DNA from 2 places in the Paenibacillus sp. cl6col genome. Region 2 is predicted to be linked to the other one. Evidence: riboswitches for the same ligand, from Rfam matches in the RefSeq annotation. Region 2 holds a riboswitch; the other holds the start of a gene.

Region 1 (10,908 bases), on a different contig from region 2:
ACCAGCAAGAAATTTTGGCTTGTCAATACGAATAAGCTTGTACGGTTCTACCAAGGTGCAGATGGGTTGAAAACAGGCTTTACTTCAGAAGCTCGTTATTGCCTGTCTGCGACAGCGAAACGGGATAATATGCGTGTGGTAGCTGTTGTGCTTGGCGAACCGAATACGAAGACACGCAATGCAGAAGTCACGCAAATGTTCGATTATGCCTTCGCTCAGTATACGAATGTTCCGCTGCTGAAAAGCGGAGATAAGATTGGCGATATTCGTGTGGAGAAAGGGATGGTCGAGAATATTGAGCTGAAGGCTCGGCGTCCATATCATGTTTTACTCAAAAAAGGCGAGGGCACTGACAATCTTCGCTTCGAACTGGAAGGTCCGAAATCTGTGAAGGCTCCAGTAGCGGCTGGTCAGTCGCTTGGGAAACTTGTCGTTTATCAGGGAGATAAGAAGGTTCGTGAATATCCTGTCGAATCCACCGAGGAAATTGCGAAAGCTGGCTGGTGGACACTCTTTAAACGTACGTGCGGCAAGTTGTTTTTTGTCAATTAACGGCGTGCAGCTTCTAGTTTTGTCGTCAGGCAGGAATTGGTTATCCCATTGACGAACTGTATCGGCATCATGGGGAGGAGAGTGAAGCGCCATGAATCTGCAGGTGGAATTGGAACACCAGCGCAACGTATTGATTACCCGTCTGAGAGGGGAACTGGATCATCATACGTCTGAGTACGTACGAATTCAGCTCGACGAAGCGATTCAACGCAAGCAAGTGAACCATGTCGTGCTAAGCCTTCGTGATTTGACGTTTATGGACAGTTCGGGTTTGGGGGTCATTCTAGGAAGATACAAGCAGATCAAGGGACGAGGCGGAAAAATGGCGGTATGCGATATGAATCCCGCGGTACGACGTCTGTTCGAATTGTCTGGCTTGTTTAAAATTGTGCATGTTTACGATAATGAGCGCAAAGCGCTTAATGGGTTGGAGGTCGTATCATGAGTGTACAATCAGACACGAACGTAATGACGCTGCAATTTTCCAGTCGTTCCGAGAATGAAGCATTTGCCCGTGTGGCTGTTGCAGCCTTTGTATCGCAGCTGGATCCGACAATGGACGAGCTGACAGATATGAAGACCGTAATCTCTGAGGCAGTGACGAATTGTATCATCCACGGATATGATAATGATCCTACTGGGATGGTTACGATTTCAGCGGTTATTTCCGGTGAGGAGATTATGCTGACCGTATCAGACAATGGACGAGGCATTGAGGATCTTGAGCTTGCAAGACAGCCGCTGTATACGTCGAAGCCGGACATGGAACGCTCTGGCATGGGCTTCACGATCATGGAGAACTTCATGGATGAATGCGAAGTAACTACCGAACTGGGCGTGGGTACGAGCATCCGCATGAAGAAGCGGATTGAATCGAAAAAAGCGCTCTATAATTAGGGGTTGAAGCCATGGAAGCTGATTTGAAGCAGTCGTCGCCCAATTATTTGGATGACGCGGAAGTGAAGCGTCTGATTGCACTCAGTCAGACAGGTGACTCGCTAGCGAGAGAAACACTTGTCAATTGCAACATACGCCTTGTCTGGTCCGTCGTTCAGCGCTTTATGAATCGAGGATATGATCCAGATGATTTGTTCCAGATTGGTTGCATCGGATTGCTGAAATCTGTTGATAAATTCGATTTATCATATGACGTGAAGTTCTCGACTTACGCAGTGCCGATGATCATCGGTGAAATTCAGCGTTTTCTGCGTGATGATGGAACGCTGAAGGTGAGTCGATCACTGAAGGAGATGGCGAACAAAGTTCGCAAGACGAAGGATGAGTTGTCCAAGCGGCTCAATCGGCTTCCAACGATTAAGGAAGTTGCAGCGGAGCTTGGGGTATCACCGGAGGATGTTGTGTTCGCACAAGAAGCGAATAAACCACCGACCTCCATTCATGAGACGGTATTCGAAAATGATGGTGATCCAATTACGTTAATGGATCAAATTGCCGATGATACGCAGGACAAATGGTTTGATAAGCTTGCGCTGAATGAAGCGATAGAAGGCTTGAGTGAACGAGAGCAGCTTATTGTCTATTTGCGGTACTATCGGGATCAGACGCAATCTGAGGTTGCCAGTCGCCTCGGAATATCGCAGGTGCAAGTGTCACGACTGGAGAAGAAAATATTGCAATCCATCAAAGCCCAGATCGCTCAGTGAGCCAGAGAGGGTATGAGGAGCGAACCGCAGGGAGATGTCCTTGCGGTTTTTTTGCTGTCTATTCAACCATACTAACAATATGGAGGAAGGAGGGGGATGAACATGGCGACTTTGGATGAGTTGCCTGATTCCGGCAGTACCTGCTATATCCGGCTGCGCAAGCAATCTTCGGTCAAGCCAGATCATCCGATTCGACTTAAGGATGTAGCTGAGGTCATTGCAGACGATGCATGGTACACGAAATTAAGAGAGCTTGTGCTGAAGGAACCAAAGACAAGCGACGGTAACATGATATTGATTGACATGATGCACATTACGAGGGCAATTAAGGAACTGTGTCCGATAATGACCATAGAATGCTTCGGCCAGCCGCATACATTAGTTGAGGTTGTGACGCAGGTGAAGAAGCCAAATATCGCCCTAATTGTTCTTGTCTGGCTGCTGCTGTTCTTCGGTTCTGGCTTAGCGATCATGAACTTTCACGCCGATGTAAGCATGCTCCCTGTACATAAACGAATTGTAGAAATGCTTACGGGTCGGAAGGATGCGAATCCATTTTGGTTCCAAGCCTGCTATTCCATTGGCATCGGTCTTGGGATGGTCGTATTTTTTAATCACTTTTTCCGCAAGAAGTTCAATGAAGAGCCGACACCGCTTGAAGTTGAGATGTTCCTATATCAGGAAAACTTGAACCAGTACATGATAACCGAGGAATACAAGCGATTGCGCAAGGAGGATTTGAAGCGTGACTGAGACTTGGCTGTATGGTCTTGCACAGCTGCTGGCATCGTTCGCGGGAATCGCTGGCGGGATTACGGTTGGGGGCGCGATGGTGGCATTATTTGTCGTGCTTGACATGCTTCCACGGCTAGCACAGCTTACTCGCTCCTTCCACTGTTCGTATTGGTTTGAGTACGCCATTATTGCGGGCACGCTGTTCTTTACCGTAACAGATTTATGGAGTATCCGATTCTTCTATGCGGGATGGTTCTCTCCATTCATCGGACTGCTGGATGGGGTATTCGTGGGACTTTTGGCTGCAGCGCTGACGGAGGTATTGAATGTTTTTCCGATATTGGCGAAACGGCTTGGTATGACACATGCGCTCCCTCATCTACTGACCGCAATGGTAATTGGCAAGGTTCTTGGATCTTGGTTCGACTGTTTTAAATACCCGCATTGAAATTTCTGTGTGAATGGTGAGAATCTCGCGATGAAGGATATGCCAAAACATTGCGATTCAATAAGAAGGAGGACATTGCCCAATGACAGAGCAGCAAACAGAACAAGAATCGTCGCAAAAGGACGTACTTCCCCCTCCTCATTCGAAATCACCGAAAGAGAAGTCTGAGGATGGAGGAAATCAGCAGCATGCATCTGAGCAAGGCAGCTTGCATGACAGAAAAAAGCAGCGTGAGAAGTCCGATACGATAGAAGAGTCCATCATCTATTGGCAGGACAAGGACGAAATCTCCAAGAAGCTGGACGAGACGAAACGAACGCTGCAGCAGGTAGTCGGACTTGGGGAGTCGTTCGATATCTTGCTGCGCGAGATGGTCTTCGGTGAGCGGCGGGTGGGCCTGTTCTATGTGAATGGGTTTGCTAAGGACGAAGTGATGACGTTAATTTTGTCCCGCATGTCTTACTTGGATAAGGAAGAAATGTCGCCGAACGCGCTCAAATCCTTATTCGAACGCTATATCCCTCATGTTCAAGTGGAGCGGGAGAATAAGTTAAGCAGCGTCATTAATAAGGTGCTCGCTGGCAGCAGCGCTTTCTTTATTGATCATGAATCAAGTGCAATTATAGTGGACTGCAAAACCTTCCCTATGCGGGGTCTTGAAGAACCGTCGCTCGAGCGGGTGGTTCGGGGTGCGCGTGACGGATTCGGCGAGACACTGCTCACGAACGTTACCCTTGTCCGACGCCGCTTGCGTGATCCAGGGCTTATGTATGAAATGGTGCAGGTGGGACGGCGTACCCGTACCGATGTGTGTATTGCCTATATAGATGATATTGCTGACAAGCGTCAAGTGGAGTCGGTTCGTAATAAAATAAAAGCGGTGAATGTGGATGGTCTGCCACTGGCCGACAAGCAACTGGAGGAGGCGATTATCAATAAGGCGTGGAACCCTTATCCGCTAGTACGATACTCGGAACGTCCAGATGTTGTCGCTTCCCATTTGATGGATGGCAGCATTGTCATATTTGTCGACACTTCTCCATCTGTCATCATTTTGCCGACGACGTTTTTCGACTTATGTCAGCATGCAGAAGAGAATCGACAAACTGCATTTATGGGAACCTATTTGCGGAGTGTGCGCTTCATCGGTATTTTTGCATCGCTCTTCATTCTCCCGTTGTGGCTGCTGCTCGTTATCGAGCCGGGATTAAAGCCTGCCACCCTACAAATTATTGGACCGCAGGAGACAGGGAAGATACCGCTCATTTTCCAGTTCCTCATCGCAGAGCTCGGCGTGGATCTCATGCGAATGGCGGCTGTTCATACTCCGTCGCCGCTTGCGATAGCATTGGGCTTGCTAGCTGCGATACTCGTAGGTGACATAGCGGTCAAAACAGGAGTGTTCGTCAATGAGGTTATTTTGTACATGGCTGTAGCTGCCGTAGGGATGTTTGCGACACCGAGCTATGAGCTGGCGCTGGCCAATCGAATCGTGAGGCTTGTGCTGCTTATTTCGGTTGCGCTATTCAGAGTTCCCGGACTCGTAATTGGTACAACCGTTTGGCTGCTCTGGCTGACCCTGCATCGCTCGTACAATGCATCATACTTATGGCCGTTCATTCCGTTCAATGCCAAAGCGATGTACAATATCATCGTGCGACAGCCATTCTTGCTGATAAAGACGCGCCCTAGCTTGAATCAGACGCGAGATAATACAAAGATGCCGCCAAGAACGAAGCGATAGCTTCAACGTTTGGAAGGCAAGGTGTTTGTCCCTTGACAACCTCTATAATGCAAATGATGGACGGAAAAATCCATTCTTTCAAGATCGAATAAGCTGATATACTCGATGTAATATTTTCACCAACAATTGGAACAACATGAGGGGATAGACATAGAAGATCGAGTGGGAGTGGGGAGAAATGACGATGTACTTACACGGAACGAGCAAGATTAATGGGGATGGACATTTAGAAATTGGCGGTTGCGATGTAACCGAATTGAAGCAGCAATTTGGTACTCCGCTTTATATTTTTGACGAAGCATTAGTCAGAGAACGCTGTGGACAATACATGGAAGCATTTCGCGAGTCAGGGTTAACCTTTCAGGTTGCATATGCAAGCAAAGCATTCTGTACAGCAGCAATGTGCCGGCTAGTCGACCAAGAGGGGCTGTCGCTGGATGTTGTATCGGAAGGGGAATTGTATACAGCCTTGCAGGCTGGATTCCCGGCCCAGCGAATCCACTTCCATGGGAATAATAAGACGCCCGAGGAGATCGAAATGGCGCTTGATGCCCGCATTGGCTGCTTTGTTGTTGATAATTTCACGGAGCTGAAGCTGTTGAATGCAATTTGCCAAGAACGCAATCAGTCCGTACCTGTGCTGCTCCGCGTTACACCAGGGGTTGAGGCACATACGCATGAATACATTTCGACAGGTCAGACGGATTCGAAGTTTGGCTTTGACATCGGCAATGGCACGGCGCTTGAGGCTGTGCGTCATGCGGCGGATGCAACTCATTTGGAGCTGCTGGGCATCCACTCGCATATCGGATCTCAAATCTTCGAAACTGAAGGATTCCAAATGGCGGTTGAACGCGTTGCACAATTTGCTCGTGGGGTGAAGGAACAGCTAGGGATCGCATTCCGGGTTGTGAACTTGGGCGGCGGCTTTGGCATCCGCTATGTAGAAGGGGATACGCCTCTGCATGTTCGCGATTATGTAAAGGCCATTACAGATGCTGTAAAGCAGCATTTTGCTGACATCGGAGAATGCTTGCCTGAAATTTGGGTAGAGCCAGGCCGCAGTATTGTTGGAGAAGCGGGAACAACACTGTATACAGTTGGCTCTGTGAAGGATATTCCAGGCGTGCGCAAATATGTAGCTGTTGATGGAGGGATGACCGACAACCCTCGACCAGCGCTGTATGAGTCTCGTTATGAGGCACTGCTTGCTAACCGTGCGACTAATGAGTCCACGGAGACAGTGTCGATAGCAGGAAAATGCTGCGAAAGCGGCGATATGCTGATCTGGGATGCTGTGCTTCCTGCCGTCCAGCAGGGCGATCTGTTGGCTGTGTCTTGCACAGGTGCGTACAATTATTCGATGGCAAGCAACTATAACCGTATTCCAAGACCAGCTGTCGTATTCGTGCACAACGGGGAAGCGGATATTGTTGTACGTCGTGAGTCGCATGAAGATATCGTGCGCAATGACTGCATTCCAGCTCGTCTGCGCAAGGAGCCAGCGCTGAAATAGTACGGGATGTGACGATTGCAAGCTCCGCGGCAGCAGTTGAATTTCATATTCGAAGTTACACCAGATATGGAAACTATTACAACACCCAATCTTCTGTCTTGCCGTGGCATAACGATGAGGCAGAAATCGGGTGTTTTCTTTTTGTTATGAAATAACGTATAATCGGATGAGCAAGCGTGAGCATTGTACATATGGAAGGAGACGATACATGATGAGCAAATATGCATTGATTGAATTGGAAAAAGGCGGCACGGTGAAAATCCAGCTCCATGAGCAAGAGGCACCAGGTACCGTTGCAAACTTTGAGAAGCTGTCCAACGAAGGTTTCTATAACGGCTTGACATTCCACCGTGTTATTCCGGGCTTTGTAGCTCAAGGCGGTTGCCCGCACGGAACAGGTACAGGCGGCCCAGGCTACACAATCAAATGTGAGACAAAAGGCAACCCGCACAAGCATGAGCGTGGTGTACTTGCGATGGCGCATGCCGGCAAGGATACAGGCGGTTCCCAATTCTACATCACTTACGATGCATTCCCTCACTTGGATGGCGTGCATACGGTATTTGGCAAAATTGTAGAGGGCATGGAGCATGTAGATGCTGTTAAGCAAGGCGACAAGATGAAGCAAGTTACAATCGTGGAAGAATAGAAATAATTGAGGGAAGGCGTGTATGCAGCTTGGCTGCTGCACGTCTTTTTTATTTGAACGCAGCTGAATGTTCCATGCGGTGAAGCGACACAAGTTGCATTTTACCAGGTCAGGTGGTACACTTCTAAGTGCAACATCTTAGAAACTAATTTTATAGCAATACGAATGACAGACCTTCAGGGCAGGGTGAAATTCCCGACCGGCGGTGATGAACCTATTCTTGCGTGTGCAAGATGTTCTTAGTCCGTGACCCGGGTGGATTCGTCCACACGGTGGATCTGGTGCAACTCCAGAGCCGACAGTATAGTCTGGATGGGAGAAGGGGCGTCAGGAGAGAAGAACTCGATAATTAGTTCTTTCAAGTTCTTATTTTCACAATTTCATGAGCATTCCAGGCGAAATGGACGGCGAATACCTGCGTAAGCGCGAGGTTTTCTATTCATCTATCGTCGTATTTGACATATGCGAAATCGTTGCAGTTTGCTGAGAACATCCTTGTTGTCGGTTTTATTTGTCATATACAAATGGAAATTATGCTTATGTGCGACTATTGTGAAATTAAGTACATACCTGTAAGCTCAATCAATCATGCCCTTCGGAGGATCCGAAGGGCTTTTTTGCGTTAGCCTTGATCTGTTTGTGGAAAGGAGGATACCTAATGTCTGCTGTTATCAATGATGAACTGTACATGCAGCTCGCTGTGAACATGGCAGAGCAGGTGCTTGGACAGACCGATGTGAACCCTGCAGTTGGCTGTGTCATTGTGAACGAGGGACGAATCGTCGGTCTTGGAGCTCATTTGCGGCGTGGTGAAGGCCATGCGGAAGTCTATGCTTTACAGATGGCTGGTGAAGCGGCGAGAGGAGCGACTGCGTATGTGACCCTTGAGCCATGCAGCCACTATGGGAGAACACCGCCTTGCAGTCTGCGATTGATTGAAGCGGGAATTGCCCGTGTCGTGATCGCTTGCGTCGATCCGAATCCAGCGGTTGCAGGGAGAGGAATTGCTCTACTGAAGGATCATGGAATTGGGATAACGTTGGATGTGCTTCGGGAGAGAGGTCTCGCACTGATTGAAATGTTCGCTAAGCATATTACGACCGGCATTCCGTTCGTTACCCTCAAGACAGCAAGTACGCTGGACGGCAAGATCGCCACTTCGACTGGGGACAGCAAGTGGATCTCGAATGAGCGAAGTCGTGAACTCGTTCATTCGATGAGGCACCGTCATCAAGCGATTATGGTAGGCATAGGCACTGTGCTTGCGGATGATCCATCGCTGACAACACGTCTGTCGGTCCCTGGGGTAAACCCAGTGCGCTTGATTGTAGACTCGAAGCTTCGGATCCCTATGGACGCCAACGTCGTAACCGATCAAGCTGCACGAACCTGCATCTTCACAACTGCACGGGCAAGCGGGGAGAAGCGGCGTGAATTGGTGTCCAGAGGCGTAGAGGTTATCGAGTGCGGTGAAGGCGAGAAGGTAGACCTTCAGCAGATGATGGAATGGTGTGGCCAACATGAGATCGGATCCATACTCCTTGAAGGTGGAGGTCGATTGAATGGGGCGATGCTAGAGAAGAAGCTGGTCGACAAAGTTGCAATATTTATGGCTCCGATTGTCGTCGGCGGTCAGCATGCGCCTGGTAGTTTTGTGTTTGAAGGTGTAGAGAGGATGCAGGATGCATACCGGCTTCAGCATGTGGAGGTTGAGAAGCTCGGAGATAATATCTGCATCACAGGATATCCTTTCGGCAAGCGTGAGGTGGAGCATTTGACTCATTCCAGCATAAAGGAGGAGCATAGCAATGTTCACCGGACTGATTGAAGAAGTGGGCTCACTGCAGTCTGTGATGAAGCGGGGTGAGGCGATGGTGCTTCACATCCGAGCATCTAAGGTTCTAGATGGCATGAAGCTGGGGGACAGCATCGCTGTCAATGGTGTATGCCTGACATCAACGTCATATGATGGCACCTCCTTCATGGCGGATGTGATGCCGCAGACGTTTCGCCACACGAATTTGAAGGATTTAAGGCCGGGCGATCCGGTCAATCTAGAGCGTGCAATGGCAGCAGGCGGGCGATTCGGCGGTCATATTGTGCAAGGACATGTAGATGGTCTTGCAACGATTGTGGGACGAACAAGAGATGCGAATGCTGTCGTCATCGAATGTCGGGCGAGTCGGCCTGAGATGGCAAAATATATGATTCCACAAGGTTCTGTCACTATTGACGGCATCAGCTTAACCCTTACGCGAGCAGAGCATGGAGAATTTGCCGTATCGATTATTCCGCATACGTTGGCGCAAACCGCTCTTCAGCGCAAGCAGCCGGGTGATATCGTCAACATTGAATGTGATGTGCTTGGCAAGTATGTGGATCATTTGCTCCGGTATGGTAGATCAGGGCCGGAGAACGAGACAAAGGATTCGAATCGTTCTGGTTCTGGAGGTCTTAATGCAGCATTTTTGGCAGAGCATGGTTTTATGTAATGGTGAAAGGGGAGGAACAACATGAAGGAAGCATTTCACTTTGATTCGATAGAAGACGCAATTGCAGATTTGAAGCAGGGCAAGGTCATCATTGTGGTTGATGACGAAGATCGGGAAAATGAAGGCGACTTTATCGCGTTAGCCGACAAGGCAACACCGGAAGTTATTAACTTCATGATTACAGAAGGCCGAGGATTGGTATGTGTACCTATTACGCAGGAGCGTGCCGAGGAGCTTGAGCTTCACCCAATGGTTGCACACAACACGGACAATCACGGTACGGCATTTACCGTATCCATTGATCACGTAGATACGACTACTGGCATTTCAGCGCACGAACGCTCACTAACGATCCAGAAGATGCTGGATGCGAACGCCAAGGCAGAAGATTTCCGCCGCCCGGGTCATATCTTCCCGTTAATAGCGAAGAATGGTGGTGTGTTGCGCCGTGCAGGGCATACGGAAGCAGCGGTTGATCTCGCCCGGTTGAGCGGATCTGCACCTGCTAGTGTCATCTGCGAAGTGATTAAGGAAGATGGCACGATGGCGAGACTGCCCGACTTGATGGAACTGAAGGGGCAATGGGACTTGAAGCTCATCAGCATCAAGGATCTCATTCATTATCGTAATGAGAAGGAGAAGCTGGTTCAACGTGAGGTCGAGGTGAACATGCCTACTGACTTCGGGATATTCCGAGCTATTGCCTATACGAATGGTGTGGACAATAAGGAACATGTTGCCTTAGTGAAGGGCGACATTGATGGAACTCAGCCAGTACTTGTTCGTGTTCATTCGGAATGCTTAACCGGGGATGTATTTCATTCACATCGCTGCGACTGTGGCCCTCAATTCGCCGCTGCGCTTTCACAAATAGACAAGGAAGGCAATGGCGTCCTGCTCTATATGCGCCAGGAAGGCCGCGGGATTGGACTTATTAACAAGCTCAAAGCTTACAAGCTTCAGGAGCAAGGGCTAGACACTGTGGATGCCAACTTGGAGCTTGGATTCCCAGCGGATCTGCGGGATTACGGCATTGGAGCTCAAATCTTGAAAGATCTTGGCATTCGTCAAATTCGCCTTCTTACAAATAATCCTCGCAAAATTAAAG
Region 2 (10,908 bases):
ATGAATTGAATTCAACGGTGAGTGTGTTCTCATACGACGCGAGCAATGGTGAGCTCCATGCGATTGAGACGGTGTCGACACTTCCTGTGGACTTCGATGGCGAGAGCTATTGTGCAGAGATCGCCATTTCAGAAGATGGAAAGTACTTGTATGGATCCAATCGTGGACACGACAGTATCGTTGTATACGAAGTACAGCCTGACACTGGCAAATTGACGACTGTACAATTTGTTTCAACAGAGGGAGGTCATCCCCGTCACTTTGCATTGACACCTGGAGGAGCGTATTTGCTGGCTGCTAATCGAGATGCGAACAATATTGTCGTATTCCGTGTAGATAATTCGACTGGCAAGCTCACGAGTACAGGGCAGTCTGTTGAGGTGTCTAAGCCGGTATGTGTGAAGCCGGTGTACGTCAAGAAGTAATTTCTCTCTAGCGTTTAGATAAACCGGAAGGTTAGAAGAAGCCGATATTCGCATCTGCGAGCATCGGCTTTTTTGTCGTTAACAGTTGAATGATACGATTGAATGGGATGTAGTTGATTAGGAGACCGAACGAGTCGTGTTCGGGTCCATTGCTGCAGCTGGAGTGGAGTGGTTCGCCCGTCGTTCACTCATGAGGAATATCCATACCCCAGCAATGAGAAGCACACAGGCAATAAATTGGGTAGTCGTTAATGATTCTCCCAATAGAAGCCACGCGAGAACGGTAGCACCTACAGGCTCGCCGAGCACGCTCATCGAAATCGATGTGGCGCTTGTGTACTTCAACAACCAGTTGAACAGCATATGTCCAAGCACGGTTGGGATGACAGCCATTAATGCGAATAAGAGCCATTCTCTAGCTTCATATCCAATAAAGGAGTAGCCTGCGGAAAGGTTGTAGACAGCCAACGCCAGACCAGCTACGAGAAAAACGGTAAAGTTATAGACGTAAGACGAGACGCGCTGTCGCAAATCCTGACCTAGCAGCATGTGTATGACGACCGAAATCGTACCAAGGATAGATAAAATGTCTCCATATAACGCTCTCCCGGAAATGGCCATATCACCCCAGCCAATGAGCAGCATGCCGCATAAAGCAATCCCGACACCAATTAATGAATTTCTCGTCGTTCGTTGTTTGAAAATCCAGAATGATCCGGCCATTACAAGTATGGGTTCCAAGGCAAGCAGAACGGTCGAGCTCGCTACAGTCGTATAGCGCAGCGACTCCATCCAGAAGAGAAAGTGCAAACCGAGGAAGAAGCCTGACAGGAACAGACGCAGCCAATCATTGCGCTGGACAGAGCTCCATTCGGATCGATATGACCACGCCCATGGCAGAAGCACGATATTCGTTATCAGGAGACGATACATGCCAATGACAGCGGCGGGGGCAGTTGACCATTTCACAAAAATGGCCGAGAAAGAGATTGCGATCATTCCTACGATGAGCAGGGCATACAGATGCGATGATTTTCTTGATGACATGAGCAGAAGACACCTCGGTATATGAATGAATGAATGAATGGTAATCACAATGTGCTAGTATACACCAACTGCCCCCAACTTGAAATAAAAATCATGATTATCAACCTAAAAAAAAGGACTGTGGGACGAATGACCGTCCCCAGCCCTTAATTGCGCTCATCAGCTTGCGTTGAACAAGTAATGATTGTTTCTATTTGGATTGCTGTACGTTGAGTTGATCGAGGCTTGCAAATTCATATCCTTGTTGACGTGCACCGTCAATAATGGCGCCAAGGGCCCCGGCATTATCCTTCGATATGGAGTGGAGCAGAATGACCGCTCCAGGATGAAGCTGCTTTACAACCTTATCATATGCATAGCTCGTTCCCCGTTGGGCATTGACATCCCAATCCAAGTAAGCCACGGACCAGAATACATTCGTGTACCCCATATTCTTCGTGATGGCTAGAGTCCGGTCATTAAAGATACCACGTGGTGGTCGCAGATAAGGCATATCCTGCTTGCCCGTGACAGCTGATACCGCCTGTTTGACCTTATCCAGTTCGGTTCGTATCTGCTCATCCGATATGGTGGTCATATCCGGATGACTCCACGAGTGATTGCCGATCAGATGTCCCTCGTTAATCATTCGCTTCAGTAGATCTGGCTGCGTATTTACATAATGTCCGGTAACGAAAAAGATGGCTGGAACCTTCTTCGCCTTCAACGTATCCAGAATTTGAGCCGTGTATCCATTTTCGTATCCGTTATCGAAGGTTAAGTAAATCATTTTTTTGTTTGTATCTCCGAGAAAAATAGCTCCGTGCTTCTCAATCGTCGGTTTGAAGCCTTCCTCGTCAATCGAAGGAAGCTTGCCGTTTACACTCTTCTTGAATCCAAAGTGGAATGCGGGACCCTGTCCGGCGTATGCGGCTGGCTGAATGCTTGCGGCAAGCAAGCAGAGGAGAGCAGTGGCAATCAGAATGCGTTTCATATGCAAATATACTCCTTGATGTAGGTTAGAATCGGTCAATCATGGCTTACTATTCCATATTTGCAGTAAACTTATACGCACTGATACCTATGCATTCCTAATGCGAATCCAAGTAATCCTTATTTGTTGTTAGACTGCTTCATCTTCTCCAACTCTTCTGAGACGACGAAGGCAAGATCTTCGTTGTTGTACATGGACAGCACGGCGAACAAAGTGTCGTCAGGGATCGGTCCGGCCTCCTCCTTCGGAACCGTAAGATCAATTGCCTGCTGCAATCGATAGTTGTCGCCCTGCTTCGGGTATGCGCGATGATAGAGCTCGGCTGGATCAAGATCATGGTTCACACACCATTGTGCAAAGATAAGAATCATCATTTGCTCATCCCGCTCATAATTGTCGATAATTTGTTGTTCTACTGCACTACGCGTCATTGCAAAAACTCCCTTACATAGATTCATACAGCTTATTATAACGAAGATGAATTGTGATTCTCAATCCTATTGCTCAATTGAGAGGGAGAGACGTTGCAATGATCGGACTGTAATGCCATTGGGAGATGAATGCTCATACTTACTTACTCGCTTAGCTTAGAAAGCGTCGGATATATATGGATGAAGTCGCGGAACGAACTGCTCTAGAGTTTCAATACTGTTGATGGAACCTGCAATAAATCCGTTATCGAATAATTCGCATGGTCGCTGATAACCTAGCAGCATAGTTGTGAGTGCTCTAATGTTCATGGACAGGGTGTTGGTCGTGTTGACAGTGGTACGAACCTGCTTCTCATTGTGAGAGTGAATAGCAGCTTGCCCGTTCTCAAATTGAATGACTACATTATTCCACGGAGCCTGGTCGTCACTTATGTACAGAGAGAGGGGAGGGTGTGCAGGTACAGGTGCAAACGTATATTGCTGTAGAAATAATGTAATATCTACAATTCGTGCCATGACAAAAGGTTGTATGGTACGCACAATTCGTGGAAGGTTCAAGGCGAAAAACAGGCGCTCATTCTCACAAAGACGCATATTTACTTGCTCTACCATAGAATCATGCTGACAAATATAATTCCATAGCCCCTGTCTAGAATCCCTTGTAACGCACATGAATTCATGTACATGCATAGCATTATTTTTTATCTCATACAACATATACCCTTGAGGCTGCGAATGCTCACTATAGTAGACCGCCGCGGTGCGATGATGATAGTGAGCAAGCCACCATTCGTGATCGCGAACGACCATACCTGAATGCTGTGATGACCATGCGTCATATACCGCTTCAATATCAGTAGAATGCGTATCCTTGGTAAAGCGGCGAACAATGCCTGCCAGTTCAGGATTCAATGGAATTAGATCATGACGGGTAAATTGGCAAGTCATGCGGTCGCTGAATACTTCCCAGCCTGCTTTGCGATAGAAGGGGATGGAGAAAGGATAGAGCATGGATATAGAAGTTCCAGCGGCCTGCATCACGCGCAGTGAGTGGTGCAGCAATTGCTTGGCATATCCTTTGCGTCGAAATTCAGGATAGGTGGCAACCCCACCGATTCCACCCATCTTCAGCTTATTCTGGCCGATATAGATGTGAAAAGGAAGGATATGAAGCTTCGCAGCGAGCTTGCCTTCATCGTACACACCAAAAATCTCATGTTTCCCCAACTTATGCAAATAGTTATCATAGTCTTCAGGATCAACGCTGTACTGGAAAGCATACTCGGATAGCGATATGGCTTCAGTAAACTGTTCCTTGCTCAAACGGACAATTGACATTGACAATCCCCCTCAATAAATGATTGTGCCGCTGTATATGATCTATTGTAGATGAAATAGACAGGGATGCAACGATTGAATGAAGAAGGGTCGATTGAAAAGTCGGGATGGTAATATATGCAAATGGTGAAAACTTTCATGAAAATGCGAAATGTCATATTGCTCAATCTGAAAATCTAGATATAATGAAGTCAGGGCATGTCAAGGAAGCAACAGCATGCTACTATGTGGATTGAATATGGATCTTCAGGGCAGGGTGAAATTCCTGACCGGCGGTATGGGTGCAGCTGCACCCGAGCCCGCGACTCGTTGTTCGCTTACTCGGTTACTTGTAACATGTAAGCATCGAACGGAGAACAGCGACTGACTTGGTGAAAAGCCAAGGCCGACGGTATAGTCCGGATGGAAGAAGATCTCGCACACGTTGTTTGGTACAACTGCATACAACAACAGGTCTAATGCGAATTTTTCTCTTCTGCATGTCTAGATCCTATATTCAACAACCTTGGAGGTTATTGAATATGGAACATCGTATCCAGGCCGACACACGCATGAGCAGCTCCGCGAGAGGAGTATGGTTCGTTGCGATGGGAGCGGCACTGTGGGGAATTGGCCCACTGTTCCGGGTATGGGTCATGGAGTCTATGACTTCGACCCAAATTGTATTGATTGAGCATCTGATGCTCGCCTTGTACGCGATCCCGGTGTTATGGATGCACCGGAAAGAGCTGCGCAACTGCACATGGAAGCATGTACTGGCATTGCTGTTCCTGTCATGGGGCGGCTCAGTAGTAGCGACCATTATGTTTACCGAAGCATTTGCACATGGTGATGCGAATGGCGTACTGCTGCTGCAGAAGCTGCAACCAGTCTTTGCAATTATTTTAGCGCGGCTGTTGTTGAAGGAGACGCTTCCGCGTCGCTTCTCGCTACTGCTTATTCTTGCTATTATCGGTACGTATTTATTGACATTTGGATGGTCTTTGCCAATTGGGCATTATAATGAAGTCATTGGCTTCAGCAGTCTATTGGCACTTGGAGCAGCGTTCCTATGGGGCGGTTCCACAGTTATGGGACGGTTGCTTCTCGACAGAATGGAATATGAGACGGTCACATCGCTGCGATTTTTGATGGCACTCCCTCTGCTCATCGTGCTGACATCATGGGAGTCACCAAGCTGGAATTTCGCCGCATCAGAATGGGGGACACTGTCGTTCTACATCTTCTTGCAGGCTCTTCTTCCAGGATTGGTTAGTCTCTTGCTGTATTATCGCGGTCTATCGACTACCAAGGCCTCATATGCGACTCTGGCTGAGTTGTCATTCCCATTGGTAGGGATGATGATGAATTGGTTCGTGTTCCATCAGGCGGTCACTGCAGCGCAAATTTCAGGCTTCGTTCTCATCTGGATTGCGTTGTATATGGTATCAAGACAAAATTAATCGGCGGTGGCAGTGCAATGATTCTTAATGAAGTTGCTGTCAATCGTCTTCCATAAATGATAAGAGACCCTGTCTGCTATGCCTTGAACGCATAGCAGACAGGGTCTCTTATGTTAGTTAGGTTAGAAGAAGGAATTGATAGCGACAAGAATGATGATAGCTCCGCTTAGCACCGTGCTGAATTGTCCTACTGTATAGCGTCCTATGCGAATGTTGGCCATCTTCTGCCCAAGCACGGCACCCAGCCACAATGTGACAAAACTGCCGATCGCTGCGGTTAGGGATATGGCGAGCGGTGATAATCCGATAAGTCCAGCACTTAGGCCATTTGTAAGCGCATTGGCAGACAGTGCAACACCAAGCACAGCTGCTTCCCATAAGTTAATCGTCCCCGATTTATCCTTATCCGCTTCCTCTGGTCTCTGCAGCATTCGTTCTAGTGAAGAGCTTGAATTAGCTTCACTGCTTGCTTCTACTGCTGTGGTCTCCGTCGAGCTGCCATGGTGAGAGGTCAGTAGAACAATGCGGATGCCGACAATAAGCAGGATGAGTGCGGCAAGCAAGGTAGGCAGTATACCAGGAAGAACCTGCGATATCCATTGACCGAACATGAGACCGGCCATACTGAAAATGAAGCAGATGAGCGAAATGAATAGATTCGAAAGCACTCCAATTCGTATTTTCCGTATTCCGTACGATATTCCCACCCCTAAATTATCTATACTCGAAGCGACTGCTAATCCTATAATCATAATCCATTGCATGATGAATCTCTCCCTTGGTTAATTCCCTTGATTCGAAGTAATAAATGGTTGTTTATTGAATGTCATTTGCCGTCCTGTCAATCGTGAAGCATCTGCAGCACAGTTTCCCTCGGAGGCACGAACACTAGCTGATGCTCACTTCCTGCTGAATAGGGCAGGGGGGGGTTCGAATGACAATCTCCAAGCTGGAATTTGCGTTTGCTCATCTCATCTACATAGAACACATTCCGAAATACTACCGATGTGCCATCCTCTTGATGGACTTTGGAACATTGCAGGCAGTAATACATAGCTGTTCAACTCCTTATTGTGGGTATAATCCGGTGCCGCTTGCAGCACTGTTGAGGTATCATATGTCACGATGTTGAGAGTTGTGAACCGGAATCGCCGAAATGTTGAAAAAAAATCAACAGCAAGCTGATTGGCCTGTGATAAGAATCAACCGCATGCTGATGGGAGATGTGTTGAGGTGGTTGCAATGAATGCTTATCTGTCTACATCTGTGGCCTTCCTCATTCAAACTTGGTCATACGTTGATGTCAAATTTATGGGGTAGGCTAGGCGAACTTGTGCATATACATGTCATAAACAGAGCGAGAATGGGCAGTAGAATATGACTGCGACAAGGGGTGATAACCATCGAACAGAACAACCCACTCGGTGACATGTTGAAAAAATCGATGAAGGAGCATTCGCTCTCCATGCGCAAATTGGGGGAGCGGACTGGAATGGATACCGCTACGATTTCTCGAATTATTAACGGCAAGCAGCCCGCTAAGATACACCATCTAACTTCATTTTCCAAGCATTTATCAATTCCCGTTGAACAGCTCATGGAGGCGGTTGGCGTCGAGTTCGGCAAATTGAGCACGGTACCAGTGGTACCGATTGGAGATGAATTACAGGAGGATAGCCTTCAATTCATACTCAAGTCCATACAGCTGCTTGATTATCCATTCACGAAGGAGCATGTACGTCTAGAACTGGATAAATACGAGCAATACGCGCAAACCAATGAAGGAGATCGAATGATTCGCGACAATTTCCATGCCAAGGTGAAGGAAGTAAGCGGTTGGGGACCATTTATCGATCAATTGAATGATACGTACACCCAATATTGCAGCGAACAAGGAACAGTAGAAGAACGTGCCGTATTAGGGAGCGCACTGCTGTATTTCATTTTATCGGCAGACATTATTCCAGATTATCTGTTCCCAATTGGATATATTGATGATGTGATGGCAGTGCAGTTGGCGATGGAGAGACTGACGGCCCTTCAGGCTGCAGAGCGCATTGTAGAGAAATAGGGGTGTTCCAGGTCGGATGTTGACCGGAGCACCCCTAGTCTTGTTTCATTCTTGTTCGTTAATATCTACGCAACGAGCTTAATTACGTTCGAGACGATATGACATCCTTATGCTCTTGACATTGCATATGGCAGGGCTGTCTCTTCATATTGCTGCTGCTGCGGTTCTGCTGCCATCGTGAAGGACAACGAGGCCCCATTCTTCAACTGATCGTGATCAATATACAGGTTGGATACGTGCTCGCCATTTACTTGTACACCTGCAACATATTTCGTCTCCGAAGAGTTGTTCGGTGCCTCAATGACAATCTGCTTGCCGTTGTCCAAGTTGACAGTCATCTTCTTGAACATTGGTGTCCCTAGTACGTATTGCGGTACCCCTGGTGTAAGAGGGAAGATGCCCATTGCACCGAATACATACCAAGCTGTCAAGCTGCCGTTATCCTCATCGCCAGGCAAGCCGTCAGGCTGAGCACTGAACAGTTCGTCCATCGTCTTGCGCACCCAATATTGAGTCAAGGATGGGTAGCCTAACGCAGTATACACATATGGAATATGGAAGCTTGGCTGATTGCTGATCGCGAACTGACCGAAGTCAATTGCAGCCATTTCCGACATTTCATGAATTTCGAAGCCATAGGACCCTACCTTGAATTCTGGATCTGCTGCGAACAAGGCATCCAATCGCTCCTTCAACTTCTCGCGTCCGCCAATCAGGTCTGCCAATCCAAGAAGGTCATGCTGCACAGCCCAGCTGCTCTGCCATGCTCCACCTTCCGTATAAGGGCCACCCCATTCTGTAGCGTCGAACGGCTCCAGCCAGCTTCCGTCTTCGAGTTTACCGCGCATGAAACCGATTGTTGGATCATACAGGTGCTTGTAGTTGCGGGCACGTTCCATCAATTGCGCATACTCCGCATCACGTCCCAGATGCTTCGCAATTTGTGCAATACAGAAGTCACCGTACACATAATCCAGTGTATTGCAGACACTCTCATGGGTATGGATGTCAGCAGGCAAGAAGCCATGCTTCAAGTACTCCTGCATTCCTTTGCGTCCTACACGATGATCATCCGCTACAGTCATCGCATGTTTCAACAAACCTTCGAAGGCAGTGGCAACATCAAAACCAGTAACGCCTTTGGCTACGGAATCTGCGAAGCTGACGTCGATCAACGTACCAGGCATCATGCTGCGCTCACCTGGGGAAGCCCATTTCGGCATCCATCCGCCTTCCTTATAAGCATTCACCCAGCCCTGCATCATTTCATTCATGAAGGACGGATAGAGCAGGTTGTACAGCGGGAACGAAGTACGGTACGTATCCCAGAATCCAATATCTGCGAAGAGAGGGCCATCTTCAATCTTTCCATTGTACGGGCTGAAGTGGATTTGCTTATCATTCGCATCAAATTCATGGATTTGATGTGGGAACAGGGAAGTCCGATACAGACAAGTATAGAACGTATCCAGCTTGTCCTTGTCATCACTCTCGACCTGAATGACGCCTAGCTGCTTCTCCCATACATCTGCAGCCAGCTTCTGTACTTCATCGAAGCTGCGCTCGCCGATTTCGCGATTGAGGTTGATGAAGGCCTGTTCTTCACTGATGAAAGAAGTACTTACCTGGACGTGAACAATACGGTTGGCTGGCACGTGCAGTCCTACATATGCACCGAGGCGCTCATCTGTACCAGACAAGCCAGCAACCGGCTTGGATTCATGGTTTGTCAATCCGCTTGCATCTGCATCGATTGCGCAGTCGAACTTCACAACGAAGTACATGCGATAATTGTCAGGGGTTCCTCCAGCCTTAGCCGTCGTGTAGCCTGTCAGTGTACCGTTCTTCGGATCAATCTTCATCGAAGATTCACCAGGGAATGGAGACAGGATTAGACGAGACTGCTCAGGACGGTCAAAGGTCAGACGCATGCTTGCGCAGCGCGTCGTTGGCGTCAATTCCAATGTAGCCTGATAGCGCAGCATCCGAACCTTGAAATAGTCAGGACGCACGATCATGTCCTGTCTGCGGAAAGAGGAAGAACGCTCAGGTGCCCAAGCTTTCAATGGTCCGGATTGCGGCATAAATGTCATATGTCCGTAATCTCCAATCCAAGGGCTCGGCTGGTGGGTAAGTCGAATGCCTTCAAATCGATTGTGATTCGGGTTGAAGAACCAGCCGCCACCAGCTTCAGTCGTCTGTGGACTCCATGCATTCATAGCAAATGGCAGGGAAATAAGCGGCAATGTGTTCCCGTTGGAATAAGGATATATCGAATCCGTACCTTGTAGTGGGTTTACGTGAGATAGCAAGCTCATCGGTGTTCGCTCCTTTGTAGACAGTTGCGCTGGAGGAGCAATGGATACTCCCATCAGACACAACTTGTGAAATGTTATATCAAATATGACTTACACAATGTATTATATGACATAATCATTTTTATCTCCTATCATTAATTTAAAAAAACTCTCAATTTTTATGATACAATAATCATGACAAACAATCGAAGAGATAAGAGGTGGTGAGCGGATGTATCCATACAATTTACAGGGGGATGAGGAGATATACGGAGACTTTCCGTTCACATTGAAGATCCATCATCTTGAAGCATCAGTTCCCGCACATGTGCATCATTTTATTGAGTTTACATACGTCATAGAGGGTTCAGGCAAGGAGCTAATCAATGGGGTAGAGAAGGAGCTCACTCCAGGAACCTTCACCCTTGTATTCCCACATCAGGTTCACGAGTTGGATATACGGGAAGGTGAGGAGCTGAAGCTGTATGTTGGGGCAATTGGGCTGAAGGCCTTCTTTGGGGCTGGAGAATCTCTGCTTGCGCTTCACAGCTTGCTCAAAGGCGCAGAGGGCGACAGCAATACGACATACCATCTGGATCCAAGCACCGCTGAGCGCATTCATCTGCTGCTTCAAGACATGTTTGAGGAAATGCAGGAGCATAAGCCTTGGAGCCGGATGATCTATCTTGCGAAGCTTACCGAGCTATTCGTGTGGTTCGACCGATATCGTATCTCCCACCTTCATGAGGGCGCCCATACTGGCGAGGATCATTTGCGAAGGGGAATGTGGGAGGTTGTCTACTATGTATACCAAAATTTCAAAGAAGAGATTACGCTTGAGTCCTTAGCGCAAAAGTATAATTACAGCTCGTCCTATATTAGCA

Evidence for each region. Region 2 has a riboswitch for FMN ahead of BLS15_RS21765 (DMT family transporter). Riboswitches for the same ligand answer to the same signal wherever they lie in the genome.
Region 1: another riboswitch for FMN. It lies ahead of ribD (bifunctional diaminohydroxyphosphoribosylaminopyrimidine deaminase/5-amino-6-(5-phosphoribosylamino)uracil reductase RibD); the one in region 2 lies ahead of BLS15_RS21765 (DMT family transporter).

What each region holds. Positions count from the first base shown of each region.
Region 1 covers NZ_FNAZ01000002.1:251,562-262,469, forward strand. Annotated here, with positions in the region: gene BLS15_RS05250 (D-alanyl-D-alanine carboxypeptidase family protein) at 1-552, shown strand, start outside; gene spoIIAA (anti-sigma F factor antagonist) at 644-997, shown strand; gene spoIIAB (anti-sigma F factor) at 994-1,449, shown strand; gene sigF (RNA polymerase sporulation sigma factor SigF) at 1,461-2,216, shown strand; gene BLS15_RS05270 (stage V sporulation protein AA) at 2,319-2,969, shown strand; gene BLS15_RS05275 (stage V sporulation protein AB) at 2,962-3,399, shown strand; gene BLS15_RS05280 (spore germination protein) at 3,482-5,143, shown strand; gene lysA (diaminopimelate decarboxylase) at 5,328-6,659, shown strand; gene BLS15_RS05290 (peptidylprolyl isomerase) at 6,871-7,308, shown strand; FMN riboswitch at 7,477-7,636, shown strand; gene ribD (bifunctional diaminohydroxyphosphoribosylaminopyrimidine deaminase/5-amino-6-(5-phosphoribosylamino)uracil reductase RibD) at 7,967-9,136, shown strand; gene ribE (riboflavin synthase) at 9,117-9,800, shown strand; gene BLS15_RS05305 (bifunctional 3,4-dihydroxy-2-butanone-4-phosphate synthase/GTP cyclohydrolase II) at 9,822-10,908, shown strand, end outside.
Region 2 covers NZ_FNAZ01000009.1:111,459-122,366, forward strand. Annotated here, with positions in the region: gene BLS15_RS21740 (lactonase family protein) at 1-425, shown strand, start outside; gene BLS15_RS21745 (DMT family transporter) at 543-1,472, opposite strand; gene pdaA (delta-lactam-biosynthetic de-N-acetylase) at 1,663-2,445, opposite strand; gene BLS15_RS21755 (hypothetical protein) at 2,565-2,876, opposite strand; gene BLS15_RS21760 (GNAT family N-acetyltransferase) at 3,033-4,214, opposite strand; FMN riboswitch at 4,453-4,632, shown strand; gene BLS15_RS21765 (DMT family transporter) at 4,736-5,656, shown strand; gene ytaF (sporulation membrane protein YtaF) at 5,779-6,420, opposite strand; gene BLS15_RS30075 (DUF3973 domain-containing protein) at 6,498-6,710, opposite strand; gene BLS15_RS21780 (DUF1232 domain-containing protein) at 7,053-7,727, shown strand; gene BLS15_RS21785 (GH92 family glycosyl hydrolase) at 7,835-10,045, opposite strand; gene BLS15_RS21790 (AraC family transcriptional regulator) at 10,257-10,908, shown strand, end outside.